DNA from 3 places in the Mesorhizobium sp. M0491 genome. Region 3 is predicted to be linked to each of the others. Evidence: riboswitches for the same ligand, from Rfam matches in the RefSeq annotation. Region 3 holds a riboswitch; each other region holds the start of a gene.
What was found. Region 3 has a riboswitch for cobalamin ahead of NKI69_RS22200 (aromatic ring-hydroxylating oxygenase subunit alpha). Riboswitches for the same ligand answer to the same signal wherever they lie in the genome.
Positions count from the first base shown of each region.

Region 1: it holds a riboswitch for cobalamin, as region 3 does, so the genes downstream of both, metE (5-methyltetrahydropteroyltriglutamate--homocysteine S-methyltransferase) here and NKI69_RS22200 (aromatic ring-hydroxylating oxygenase subunit alpha) in region 3, are expected to answer to the same signal.
Region 2: it holds a riboswitch for cobalamin, as region 3 does, so the genes downstream of both, bluB (5,6-dimethylbenzimidazole synthase) here and NKI69_RS22200 (aromatic ring-hydroxylating oxygenase subunit alpha) in region 3, are expected to answer to the same signal.

Region 1 covers NZ_JAMYRE010000004.1:275,678-279,887, reverse strand. The annotation lists gene NKI69_RS06975 (trehalose-6-phosphate synthase) at 259-756, shown strand; cobalamin riboswitch at 1,528-1,729, shown strand; gene metE (5-methyltetrahydropteroyltriglutamate--homocysteine S-methyltransferase) at 1,825-4,176, shown strand.
Region 2 covers NZ_JAMYRE010000023.1:20,778-24,987, forward strand. The annotation lists gene NKI69_RS25830 (pirin family protein) at 1-148, opposite strand, end outside; gene NKI69_RS25835 (DUF2277 domain-containing protein) at 188-454, opposite strand; gene NKI69_RS25840 (exodeoxyribonuclease VII small subunit) at 566-817, opposite strand; gene NKI69_RS25845 (histone deacetylase family protein) at 821-1,747, opposite strand; cobalamin riboswitch at 1,869-2,048, shown strand; partial or broken gene bluB (5,6-dimethylbenzimidazole synthase) at 2,160-2,777, shown strand; gene NKI69_RS25855 (hypothetical protein) at 2,900-3,883, opposite strand; gene NKI69_RS25860 (TetR/AcrR family transcriptional regulator) at 4,167-4,210, opposite strand, start outside.
Region 3 covers NZ_JAMYRE010000017.1:75,303-79,512, reverse strand. The annotation lists gene NKI69_RS22210 (PqqD family protein) at 1-150, opposite strand, end outside; gene NKI69_RS22205 (FAD-binding oxidoreductase) at 280-1,380, opposite strand; gene NKI69_RS22200 (aromatic ring-hydroxylating oxygenase subunit alpha) at 1,406-2,653, opposite strand; cobalamin riboswitch at 2,769-2,970, opposite strand; gene NKI69_RS22195 (DUF680 domain-containing protein) at 3,478-3,675, shown strand; gene NKI69_RS22190 (DUF680 domain-containing protein) at 3,747-3,947, shown strand; gene NKI69_RS22185 (DUF680 domain-containing protein) at 4,017-4,210, shown strand, end outside.

The sequences.
Region 1 (4,210 bases), on a different contig from region 3:
GCTCGCTGATAGCGACAGCCATTCGCTTCGGAGAACTGACCGATTCTGCTGCCGTGAAGCTCGCTGGAAGAGCGGTGCAAGGCGGGCTTGCCTTGACGGCATTCACCGTCATCGAGATCGCCACCGGCATTTTCCAGAAGCTCAGCTTGGGGAAGGCCAGTAAGGTTCCTGAGGTAACGGAGAACTCGCGGCGTCTGTCGGAGCACTTGACTTGCGATCACGTCCCACGATGCCGAATGCGGGCAGACTGGTTCGCCATTGGTATGGGACCAGCGGAATTGGCAGCAGGGCTTCATCTTCGAAGTCGAGCCGCAACGTGTCTCGCTCTTGCAAATCGCAACTCCCTCACGTGGCGACATCCAAGCGTACAGCGAATATCGGCGCGACGTCGAAAGACTCGTCAATCAAGTCAACAACCGGCATGGCACGGACGAGTGGATGCCGATTATCTATGAGAACAGGTCGTTCACCCAAGCTGAGATAGCGGGTCTTTACAGAGCCGCGCGTGTTTGCGTTGTGACGCCGTTGCGCGATGGCATGAATCTTGTGGCGAAAGAATACATTGCTGCACAAGATCCGAGCGACCCTGGCGTTCTGGTGTTATCGAAGTTTGCCGGCGCGGCCGAAGACTTCGGCGAGGACGCCCTGCTGGTAAATCCGAGGCTCTCCGACGAGATAGCTACCGCGATCTCAAGAGCGGCCAGCATGCCGCGCGAGAACGCATCCAACGCGGCGGAGGATGATGGACAGACTTGAAGCGTATACGATCCACCATTGGTCAGCGGACTTCGTTCGGCAACTGGACAGCAGCCGGGTTACGGTCCCTGCGGATCACTTCCACTATGTTGGCTTGGGCTGGATCAGCGAGGCCCAAATGCCTTCGTATCGGACCGAGCCAGAATTGCACACCGCGCTGACGCGTGCACTGGATAAAAACTGGGTCCTGCCGATCGTATGATGCAGAATATGAAGCACGCGAGCTTTGCCTGCATTTGCGCATCCCTCAATGCCGAGCGCTTGGAGAGAGAGATACTTATCCTGACCGCCTGAATGCGGCTTAAGCGGCTTATCGGGACCACAGTCGGGCTTTGCATCAGACCCTTGAGCCAGGCTCCAGTCAGTGTGGTCTCTTGCCGCCGAGCGGAGTCATCACGATTGCCTAGTCACCCGTGATGACGACTGGCGTGCCAATTCCCCTCGGACCACGGTTTGGCGCTCACTCCGAGAAAACCGCTTCTACCACGCACGCACGGCTTGCGGCCGCATCGTTAAACATCGCCACCAATGCGATCTTCTGCATTCTAATGACGTTGTCACGCGCTTGAAGTCTTGTCCGAAATCCTTCATCGGCGACCTGCGAGGTATGTCGCAGCCCGACAGGGATCCATTAGTTGGACAATGGTGGCAGCGGAGCAGCGCCGCCAATGGGCGACTGAATATTTCACAATGTTAGACAAGCGTAAAAGCGAAATCACATAACGACATAAACATTTCGTTATGCGTCATTGACAAAAGAGCGGACTGCTGTGATTGTCTGCGTGTCGTGGTTCTCGCGTGCGGCGCTGCCGCAGCGGAGCTAAGAGGGAAGCCGGTGCAATGCCGGCGCTGCCCCCGCAACTGTTAGCGGCGAGCCAACCCCACTCATGTCACTGAGGCGAATACCCTCAGGAAGACGGGTAGAGGCTATGACCCCGCGAGCCAGGAGACCTGCCACGGCGAATTACGTCCACGGGCGGGGTGTCTCGGTGGCCGCTGCAAGCCGGCGTTCGTGCCGGCCTGCTAGCGCCTTCCTTGTCATCGGCGCCCCAACCATCGGGGTATGACATGACTGACTCTCAGGAAATTCCTGTAGCAACGCTCGGCGTGCCGCGCTTCGGTCGTCGGCGAGAACTGAAATTCGCGCTTGAAAGCTACTGGTCCGGAACATCGTCCGCTGGCGACCTTCTCACGACGTCGAAGGCGCTCCGTGCCGCTAGCTGGGAAGAGCAGCGCGATCGCGGCGTGTCGAAAATCCCGTCGAACGACTTCTCGCTTTACGACCATGTGCTCGACACCGCAGCCATGGTCGGGGCCGTTCCATCCCGTTACGGCTGGAATAGCGGCGAGGTCCCACTTGACATCTACTTCGCAATGGCGCGCGGCAACCAGGGTCAGACGGAGGATTGTGGACACGCTGGTCACCAGGAGGAGGCTCATGGACCTGGTGTAACCGCGATGGAAATGACCAAGTGGTTTGACACCAACTACCACTACATTGTGCCGGAACTCGATGATGATCAGACGTTCGCCCTCTCGTCATCGAAGCCGGTCGATTACTTCCTCGAGGCTAAAGCTCTCGGCATTCACACACGCCCAGTCATCCTTGGACCCATCACCTTCCTCAAGCTGGCGAAATCGCCTGCCGAGGGGTTCGGTCCCATCGCGCTCCTACCGCGGCTGCTGCCCGTTTACGAGCAAGTCCTGCAGAAGCTGAAGCTGTCGGGAGCCGACTGGGTGCAGATCGATGAGCCAGCGCTTGTCCTCGATCTGAACCCGAACGAACGAGCTGCGTTCGAATTCGCCTATGGCCAGCTGTCGAAAGCCGCGCCCGAGCTGAAGATCATGCTGGCTACGTATTTCGGGTCGCTGGGAGACAATCTCGAAACCGCGGTTTCTCTGCCCCTGGCCGGGCTGCATATTGATCTCGTGCGCGCTCCCGAGCAGCTGGAAACGGTGGGTCGGCTCGCTCCGAAGGATCTGGTGCTCTCGCTTGGCTTGATCGATGGCCGCAACGTCTGGCGTGCGAACCTGCCCGCCATTCTCGACCGCATCAAACCGATCGTCGCCGGCTGGCCCTTGGACCGCGTCGAGATCGCGCCTTCTTGCTCGATGCTGCATGTGCCGATTGATCTGCGCATGGAGACGGAACTCGACGCCGACATCAGGTCGTGGCTCGCCTTCGCGGCCCAGAAGACCGACGAGCTGGTCTTGCTGGCCCGGGCCCTGTCCCAAGGCAGGGATGCGGTGGCAGGCGCGTTGAAAGCGTCTGCCGAGGCTGCCGCCACGCGCGTGACATCCACGAGGATCCATGACCCGCTTGTTCAGGGGCGGATCGCTAGCATTGAGGACAGCGCGAAGCGACGAGAGAGCGCTTTTGGCGAGCGCTCCAGAGTCCAAGCCGGCTCACTCGGGCTGCCGCCGTTCCCGACGACGACCATCGGGTCCTTCCCGCAGACGCCGCAGGTACGCAAGGCGCGGGCCGCTCATGCGAAGGGTCAGCTGAGCTATGTCGACTATGAGACGTTCCTGAAGAAGGAGATCGAGGCTGCAATTCGCTGGCAGGAAGAGATCGGGCTGGACGTGCTGGTGCACGGTGAGTTCGAGCGAAACGACATGGTACAGCATTTCGGCGAGCAGTTGTCCGGCTTCGCGCTCACCCAGCATGCCTGGGTACAAAGCTATGGGTCGCGCTACGTGCGTCCCCCCATCATTTTCGGCGACGTATCGAGGCGCAATCCGATGACAGTGCGCTGGTGGCAATTCGCCCAGTCGCTTACGGAAAAGCCCGTGAAGGGAATGCTCACAGGCCCAGTCACCATTCTCAACTGGTCTTTTGTTCGCGACGACGTACCCCGCTCCGAAGCCTGCCGCCAGATCGCGCTCGCCATCCGCGACGAAGTGACGGATCTCGAAAGATCCGGCGCAAGGATGGTCCAGATCGATGAGGCCGCGTTTCGCGAAGGATTGCCACTGCGCCAATCTGACTGGAAAGTCTATCTCGACTGGGCTGTCGAATGTTTCCGGATCGCTTCAACGGGTGTAAAGGACGCGACTCAAATTCATACCCACATGTGCTATTCGGAGTTCAACGAGATCATTCACGCGATTGCTGGAATGGATGCGGATGTCATTTCGATTGAGACGTCGCGCTCGAAGATGGAACTGTTGGACGCCTTCACGAGCTCCAAATTTCCGAACGAAATCGGTCCCGGCGTCTATGATATTCACTCACCACGCGTCCCGGAAGTCGGCGAGATTTCGGACTTAGTCATGCTTGCCCGCGAGCGACTGTCCGACGGCCAACTGTGGATAAACCCGGACTGTGGCCTCAAAACACGCAAATGGGAGGAGGTCCGCCCTGCCCTCATGAACATGGTCGCTGCGGCGCGCGCGCTCCGGCAGAAAGTGCAGGCGTGAGGCTTCTCTTCCTCACCGTGTGGGGAGTTGCCGG
Region 2 (4,210 bases), on a different contig from region 3:
GCCCCACCAGCCGCCTTTTTGCCGTCGGCAGGGCACGGCGCACCTGAAAACCGCCGATATCCTTGGCGTTGGGTATGACCATCAATTCGATCTGATCGCTGGCGAAGGCATCGCCTGCCTCAGGGTCTTTCCCGGGGAAGAAGCTCATGGACTCTCCTTGTCGGTGGTCGAAGGCCGCCTGGCCGCATCAGGCAAAGCGGATCGCCGCCTTTGCCCGCAGCTTGGCCGCCACCTCTTCGCGATTACGCGGATGCTGGTGGGTTTCCAGGGAATCGAGCAGTTCGCGCGCCGAGGCGGCGATGGCTTCGACGGCATGGTCGAAGGCGTGCTGGTTCTGCTTCGAGGGTCGCGTGGTTCCGCTCAGCTTGCGGACGAACTGAAGAGCCGCGTCGCGCACCTCGTCATTGGTTGCCGGCGGATCAAAATTGAACAGGGTCTTGATGTTTCTGCACATCGCTTCCGTATCTCCTCTTGTCCTTGAGCTGTTTCAATCGGAACGAGTTATATCCTCGATCATGATCATGTCCAAAAACCGGTGAGGCGAGGCCATCGTTCGGACCGAGCCTCAATCCGCGTCGAGTGGCTCCGTTCCAACCGGCTTGCCGTCGCGCGACAGCCTGATCTTCTCGACCTTGTCCTCGGCGGCCTTCAGCAGCCGGTCGCAATGCGCCTTCAGCGCCTCACCACGCTCATAGATCTTGATCGACTGGTCGAGCGGCACGTCGCCACGCTCCAGATCATCGACGATCTTCTCCAGCGCATCGAGTGCCTGCTCGAAGCTCATCGCCTTGACGTCTTCGTTGGTCTCATCGGCCATCATTCATCCTTTCATCAGTCGCCCGACATGGGCGGCGACCGAAAATGCCAATCCCTGCAGATCGTAGCCGCCCTCGAGCAGGCTGACGAGCCGGTTGCCGCTGTGGCGTGCCGCGCGCTGCATCAGCTGGCCGGTCGCCCAGTCGAAATCATCCTCGGTCAGATTGATCTCGGCCAGCGGATCGCGGTGGTGCGCGTCGAACCCCGCCGAAATGATGATCAGGTCGGGCGCGAAATTGTCGAGCGCGGGCAGGACGCGCGACAGGAAGGCATCGCGAAACACTTCGCTGCCGGTCTGCGGCGCCAGCGGTGCGTTGACGATGTTGCCGGCGCCCGTTTCGGTCTTCGCTCCGGTGCCGGGATAAAGCGGCATCTGGTGTGTCGAGCAATAGAGCACCGACGGATCGTCCCAGAAAATATCCTGCGTGCCATTGCCGTGATGCACGTCCCAGTCGACGACGGCAACGCGCTCGACACCGTGTTTCTTCTGCGCATAACGCGCCGCGATCGCCGCCGTGTTGAACAGGCAAAAGCCCATCGCCGTGGTCTTTTCGGCATGATGGCCGGGCGGCCGGGCGGCGACGAAGACGTTGTCGGCGCGGCCCGAAAAGACATCATCGACGGCGGCGTTGGCGGCGCCGATCGCGGTGATCGCCGCTTGCCAGCTCTTCGGGCTGGCAGTGGTGTCGGCATCGATGCGGGCAATCCCCTCGTCGGGGATGGCGGCGCGCACGCGGGCGACGAAATCGGCGGGATGCGCGTAGAGGATGGTGGCCTCGTCGCCTTCCGGCGCCTGAATACGATCGAGCCCGGCAAAGGCTTCGTCGTCGAGCACGCGCTCGATGGCGCGTAAGCGGTCGGGCCGCTCGGGATGTCCGGGCGGCGTGAGATGCTCGAGGAAGATCGGATGGGTGTAGAGACGGGTGGTCATCGTCCTAATCTAGTGACCCGGATCGACAAAGGCCATGCACGGGCGGCCGATGACTGGGGAAAATCGCGACTGCGTCCATTCGCGTCGCCGCAGGCATTGGCCCCGCGGGCGCTTCGGCGTAAGGTCCCTGGTACTGCCTGGTGCCCGCCGCAAGCGGGAGAATCGGGAACACGGTTGAATTCCGTGGCGTGCCCAACGCTGTGAGGGGGACCGCGCCGGTAAATGCCACTGTCGATGACGGGAAGGCACCGGACGCGGGTTGATCCCGAGCCAGAAGACCGGCCTGGCAGGCATTGTCATCCGCGTGGTCAGGCGGATGGCATCAGAGCGACGTGCGTCTACTTGGACGCACAAAGTACGCTCTGTCAGTTTTGAATCTGCAATCGCAAGGGGACAAGCGATGCCGGAACACATGACCGCTGCCATTGACGATGGATTTGACCAGAATGCGCGCGATGCGGTCTACCGCGCCATGTTCACGCGGCGTGACGTGCGCAGCCATTTCCTGCCCACCGCGATCGATGACGACGTGCTGGCACGGCTGCTGCTTGCCGCCCATCACGCGCCATCGGTCGGCTTCATGCAGCCATGGAATTTCATTGTCATTCGCGATGTCAAACGACGGGCGGAGGTGCGCGACCTGTTCCTGGCCGCGCGAGAACAGGAACTGCCGGCGATCGAGGCGGAAAAACAGGCGCTGTACCGCAAGCTCAAGCTGGAAGGCATCTGCGAGAGCGCGCTCAACATCTGCATCACCTGCGACCGGCAGCGCTCGAAGGGTTCGCCGCTGGGACGCTGGCACAATCCGGAGATGGATCTCTACAGCACCGTCTGCGCGGTGCAGAATTTCTGGCTGGCCGCGCGTGCCGAGGGCGTTGGCGTCGGCTGGGTGAGCATCATCGAGGCTGAGGCGCTGAAGCGGCTGTTGGCCATTCCGGATCACGTAACGCCGGTCGCCTATCTCTGCGTCGGCCGTGTTTCCGAGTTCGCTCCCAAACCGGACCTTGAAACGCATGGCTGGGGACGGCGGCTGCCGCTGCCGGAGCTGATCATGAGCGAGACCTTTTCCGGGCAAGGCGAGACACAGCTCAAATCCACCGTGGCGCGCCTCAACACCGTTCCTGCCTCACCAGACACCATCCGCCCAGCCGATCAGGGTGTGGCGCCGGCCGTAGCCCAGCGCGAACCGCCGAAGGAGGCCAGCGCCTTGTCCTTGAGCTCCCTGAACTTCGACGATGCCTCGGCCAGCCGGGCGTCCCAGGCCGGATCGGGCACCTGGCCCGCGATGGTCTTGAAATAGACCTGCATCAGGCAGGCGATGGCGAAAGGCTCGATGAACGCCGCCTTGAATGCCCAGGCGAAGACGATGGCGAGCACAAAAGCCCAGCCGGCGAGCTGGCCAGGCATCAGGAACAGAATCGCACCGGCAGGTGCCAGCATCATCAGAAAGATGATGAACGACATGCCCCACATGATGACCGCCAGCCAGACGGCGTTCTTGACCATGACCTTGCCGTTCTGAGCATAGAGCACTACGCCTTGGCGCGCCGTCTCGAAGGGCGAGGCTGAATTGATGCGGATGTTGTAGCCGAGGATGATCTCGTCGACATAGGTCAGCGACAGGCGGATCACCGTGTTGATGAAGGAGACCAGGCCGCTCAGGCCTGGTATCGGCAGGAAGGCGGCGATACCGCCGAGCAGGCCGGTGATGGCACGGATGGCACCCTTGACGAGTCGGTCGACGACGAAAAGGATGTTGGCTTCGGCAAAACGCTGGGTGACGACATCCCTGGCGTAGGCGATCTGGTCCTGACCGCCGGGAATGTCGCGGCCGTCGATCAGATGAACCATGACGGCGATGTGGCCGGCCTTGACGACATAGAGGATGTATTCGCGGATCCAGTAGACGGCGATCGAGACGACGCCGAAACCGACCACGCCGCCCCACAGGGCAAACGACAGCGGCCCGTCGGGATCGGTGGAGATATTGCCAACGCCATAGCCGACGGAGGCGCCGGTGCCGGTTGCCATAATATAGGCCAGCGTGATGCCGAAATAGACGATCATGCGAAAGACGATGAACGGCCAGGTCCGCATCATGATGGACACCGACCGGCCGATCTCGAAATCCCACATGTGTCCCGAATCTCCGCCTCAGAGATGGTGGAAGAGGATGGACTCAACCCGGCGATTGTCAATTGCGGCCCTGACGCCAAAGGGCGACGAATTCGGGGTAACGGGTTGGTTCGGAGCCCGCCAGCGCGTTGGCTGACGGAGCATCAAACGAAAAACCCGCCTGTGCGGCCGGTCACTGGCGCAAATCAGCACCATGGACGAATATATACCTTAGCTGAGGGCATGGTGTCAAGAAAAATTCCTATCGTGAACAGCTGCCGGCACGAAAGCTCCGGTGAGAACTTCAATTCGACTGCGGATCCGGCTTCTTCAGCAGGCCTTCAAGCA
Region 3 (4,210 bases):
GCCGGACGACAGTGCATCCCAAAGCCTGCTGCCTGAATCAGAAAAGCCGAAATATTTGCCCGTGGTCAGGTCAAGAACGACGGCTTCGCCGTCGAAGGATTCAAAGACGATATCCTTGCTGGCAATGGCATAGATGCCGGATTGTCGCATATTTGCTCCCCCGCCGAGCAGGCCGCGGAGATGATCTTCGGGCCTTACGGTCAACCCCACCGTTGCAGGCGTCTAACCATTTGCAGGGTTTTTGGCAAGATGGCGCAGGCTCCGGGCGAGCGCAGCCGGTCACGCTTCGATTTCAAGCGCCGAAAGCGGCTTCGAGCAACAGGCGAGGATAAAGCCGTCCTCGATTTCGTGATCGAGGATGCCGCCATTGTGACTCATCTCGACGTCGCCCGCGACCTTCCTCACCTTGCAGGTGCCGCACAGGCCGAACTCGCAGGCGGCGGGAATCCGCACCCCAGAGGCGCGTGCCGTCTGCAGCACGGTCTGGCCGGCGACGCATTCGGCATCGACATCGGAAAGCGAGAACCGGATTGGTGTCACGGCCTCGACTGCAGCAGCGGCGCCGTCTTCCGCCGGCGGCGAGAACGGCGCCGGGATCTCCTCCACGGCAGGCGCCGCGAAGCTTTCCTGATGGTATTTCGCCATGTCGAAGCCGGCGGCTTCCAGCATGCCGCGCACGGCGCGCATGAAGGGATCGGGGCCGCAGCAGAAGATCTCGCGCTCGCGGAAATCGGGCGCCAGCAATGGCAGCCGGATCGCGTCGATGCGGCCCATATGGCCGAACCAGCCCTCGCGGCTCGACCGCTCCTCGATCATGAAGCCGAGCGACAGGCCGGGCATGCGGCTGCCGAGCAGCTCGAGTTCCTTGCGGAAAATGATCTCTTCCGGGCGGCGCGCGCAGTTGACGAAGCCGACATCGGTCCATGGCGCGCAGTCGTTCAGCCAGCGCAGCATCGACATCATCGGCGTCACGCCGGAGCCGGCCGAAATGAACAGATATTTGGCCGCCGGGTGGCTGTGCAGCGAGAAGTCGCCGGTCGGCCCATAGGCCTTGACGTGCGAACCGGGCGTCAGATGGTCGAACATCCAGCGCGTACCGGTGCTGCCCGCCTGCGCCTTGACCGTCACCGCGATCGAGAACGGCCGCGACGGCGAGGACGACAGCGTGTAGGTGCGCATCAGCGGCCCGTCCGATGTCGGCAATTCCAGCGTCACGAACTGGCCCGGTTTGTAGCGGAACCAGGTCTGGTTGTCGGAGCGGAAGGTGAAGGTCTTCACGTCAGGCGCTTCGTCACTGACGCCGATCACTTCCAGCACCTGCAGCCTGTCGTTCCAGGGCGTCATCTGGTCGAGATGGCGATAGAGGCCAAGGTCCGTCATCGCATTCATCCTCTTGTCCCCTGGGCTAGGCGACGCTGCGCAGGGCCGGCCGGTCGCCTTCTGCAAGGCGCGGTCCGATGAACGACGCGTACCACTCGACGAACTGGATCACGCCGCCCTCATGCAGCTCCGAATAGGGGCCTGGTTCGTAGGCCGGCGACAAGATGCCGAAGGCGTTTTCCTCGACGATGCGACGGTCCTGGTCGTTGGTCTCGGTCCAGACATGGGTGAGCTCAGCGAGATCGTAGTCGACGCCTTCGACCGCATCCTTGTGGACGAGCCATTTTGTCGTCACCGCGGTTTCCGTGGCACTGATCGGCAGCACGCGGAAGGTGACGGCATGGTCGCCGAGGATATGGTTCCAGGTTGTCGGATAATGATAAAGCAGCAAGGAGCCGATGCGGTCGGTTGAAACGCTGTCGGACAGGTTCTTCTGGACCGCCCGTTTTCCCGTCATGGTGTAGCTGACGGCATCGCGCAGCAGCGGCGCGCGGGTGGCGCGGTACTGCCCTGCCGGATCGATGCGGAATTTGCTCGGCAGGCCTGATGCCTCGCATTTGGCCCAGTGCGCGACCATTTCAGGGTCGCTGTCGGCGCCGTTGACGCCGGTCACGGTCGGAGCCTCGGGGAAGGTCTTGCACAGCTCAGGATGATTGGCGGCGCAGTGATAGCACTCGCGGTTGTTTTCCCAGACCAGCTTCCAGTTGCCCTTCTCGACGATCGTGCTCTCGAAGGCGATCTTTGCTTCACGCAACCGGTGCGGCAAAAGATAGGGTTCGATCATCGCCCGCATCGGCGCGAAATCCGCCGGCTCCTTGGCCAGACAGATGAAGATGTAGCCGCCGACGCTCTCGCAGGCGACCGGCTTCAGGCTTAAATCACTCTTGTCGAAACCGTCGGCCATCTGGCGGGCAAACAGCAGGCGGCCGTCCAGCTCATAGGTCCACTGGTGATAGGGGCAGACGAGCTTTGCCGCCGTGCCCTTCTCCGTGTTGCATACACGGCTGCCGCGATGGCGGCAGGAATTGTGGAAGGCGTTGATCTTGCCGTGCTGGTCGCGGACAAGGACCACCGGATAGTCGCCGATCTGCACGGTGATGTAGCTGCCCGGCTTCGGCAGTTCGCAATCATGGCCGATGAACAGCCAGTCGCGATACCAGATCAGCTCCATGTCGAGCTTGAAGTAGTCCGGATCGGTGTAGAAGGGCTGCTCCAGCGAAAAGCCTTGCCGGCGCCCCTTCAGGAGCCTCAGCATGTCGTTGCGGGTATCCATGTCCTGTCCTCGTTTCTAAGGACTGAACTGGTGGTGATGGAGGAAGGATTGAAACGCAGGCCGGCTAGGTGCCAGACATGCGCTATCCACCTCTTGACCGCCCACCGCGATCAGTCGAGTCTAACAATCTCGGGCTGGTTTCCGGGCTCTGGAGTTGTCCTTGCGGACCATCGCGACACCTTCCCAGGCAGTTGCCCAGTGGTCTCCCGTTGCGACTTGAACTCCACCACCGTTGCGGGGGCAGCGCCGGATTCTGACCGGCTTCCCAATTCTCCGCCTCGTCGTCACGAAGCGGCACCTGAGATGGTATGATCTAACCACGATCGGGGGCGCGCCGTCGGCATGAAAACGACATCGTATCCATGCGGCGCGACACGGCCTGCGAACGTTCCCGCAGACCGTCGCGGGCTGAAATCCACCTCCCGGATGACCATTTTGCCGGCTGCGATATCCCCGAATCGGACCCCTTGGCGGGGTCAAAAAAGGTTAACGGTTTCGAAAAGTGACTATTAGCTCGATCTAAAATCGAACCGAACGGTTCGTTTCTGTTGACGGTGCGTGCAGGAGGGTGTGAACGCTGGGCCTCTGAAACAGTCAGTGATCCATCCAGCGGTTACACTTAACATGCTGATTTAAAGAAGAAAAATATACCCGTAGATTCCCTTGGCACAATTTCAAGGTGTGGATTCATGGTCCACACGGAACAACTTCGTGATTGGAAAAGGCGGGGTTGCCCTCCCACATCGGGGCTGTCCGAACGACGCGATTTCATTTCCAAGACACGCCGCTAGACGGACGGAAAAAGACGATACTGGAGTACAAAAATGAAAAAGATCATTCTCACTGCCGCAGCCCTTCTGGCCATTTCCGGCAGCGCCTTCGCTGGTAGCGACCACTACGGTTCGAACGCCGCGGCAGCCACTGCTGTCGACAGCTCGTACACCGCTTCGACCAAGAAGTCGGAACCGGCTGCTCAGGCGCCTGCCCAGGGTGCTGACCGCAACCTCTTCGGCAACAACTAACAGCCGATTCCCAGTCGACGGCGGGCTCGCCCGCCGCCCTGGCGAAATTCAGACATTCAGGAGTATTTAAGATGAACAAGATCCTCATTGCTGCCGCCGCCGTTCTGGCCATCTCCGGCAGCGCTTTCGCCGGCAGCGACAACTACGGTTCGAACGGCTCTAACCAGCCTGCCGCCGCAGTGGACCAGTCGTACACGGCTTCCACCAAGACCTCGGAACCGGCTGCCCAGACGCCCGCTCAGGGCAGCGACCGTAACCTCTTCGGTCGCTAACAGCCAATTTCGCAAGCGACGGCAGCTGTGTCTGCCGTCCTGGCGAAATCCAGAATTCAGGAGATTAAAATGAACAAGATCCTTATTGCTGCCGCCGCCGTTCTGGCCATCACCGGCAGCGCGTTCGCCGGCAGCGACAACTTTGGCTCCAATGGCGCCAATCAGCCTGCGGTTACTTCGGTTGACAGCGCGCATACGAGCTCGGTCCGCAACAGCGGTGGCCTCGTCGAGAAGCTGCTCAATTCGTCGGGCGACGTGGAGAA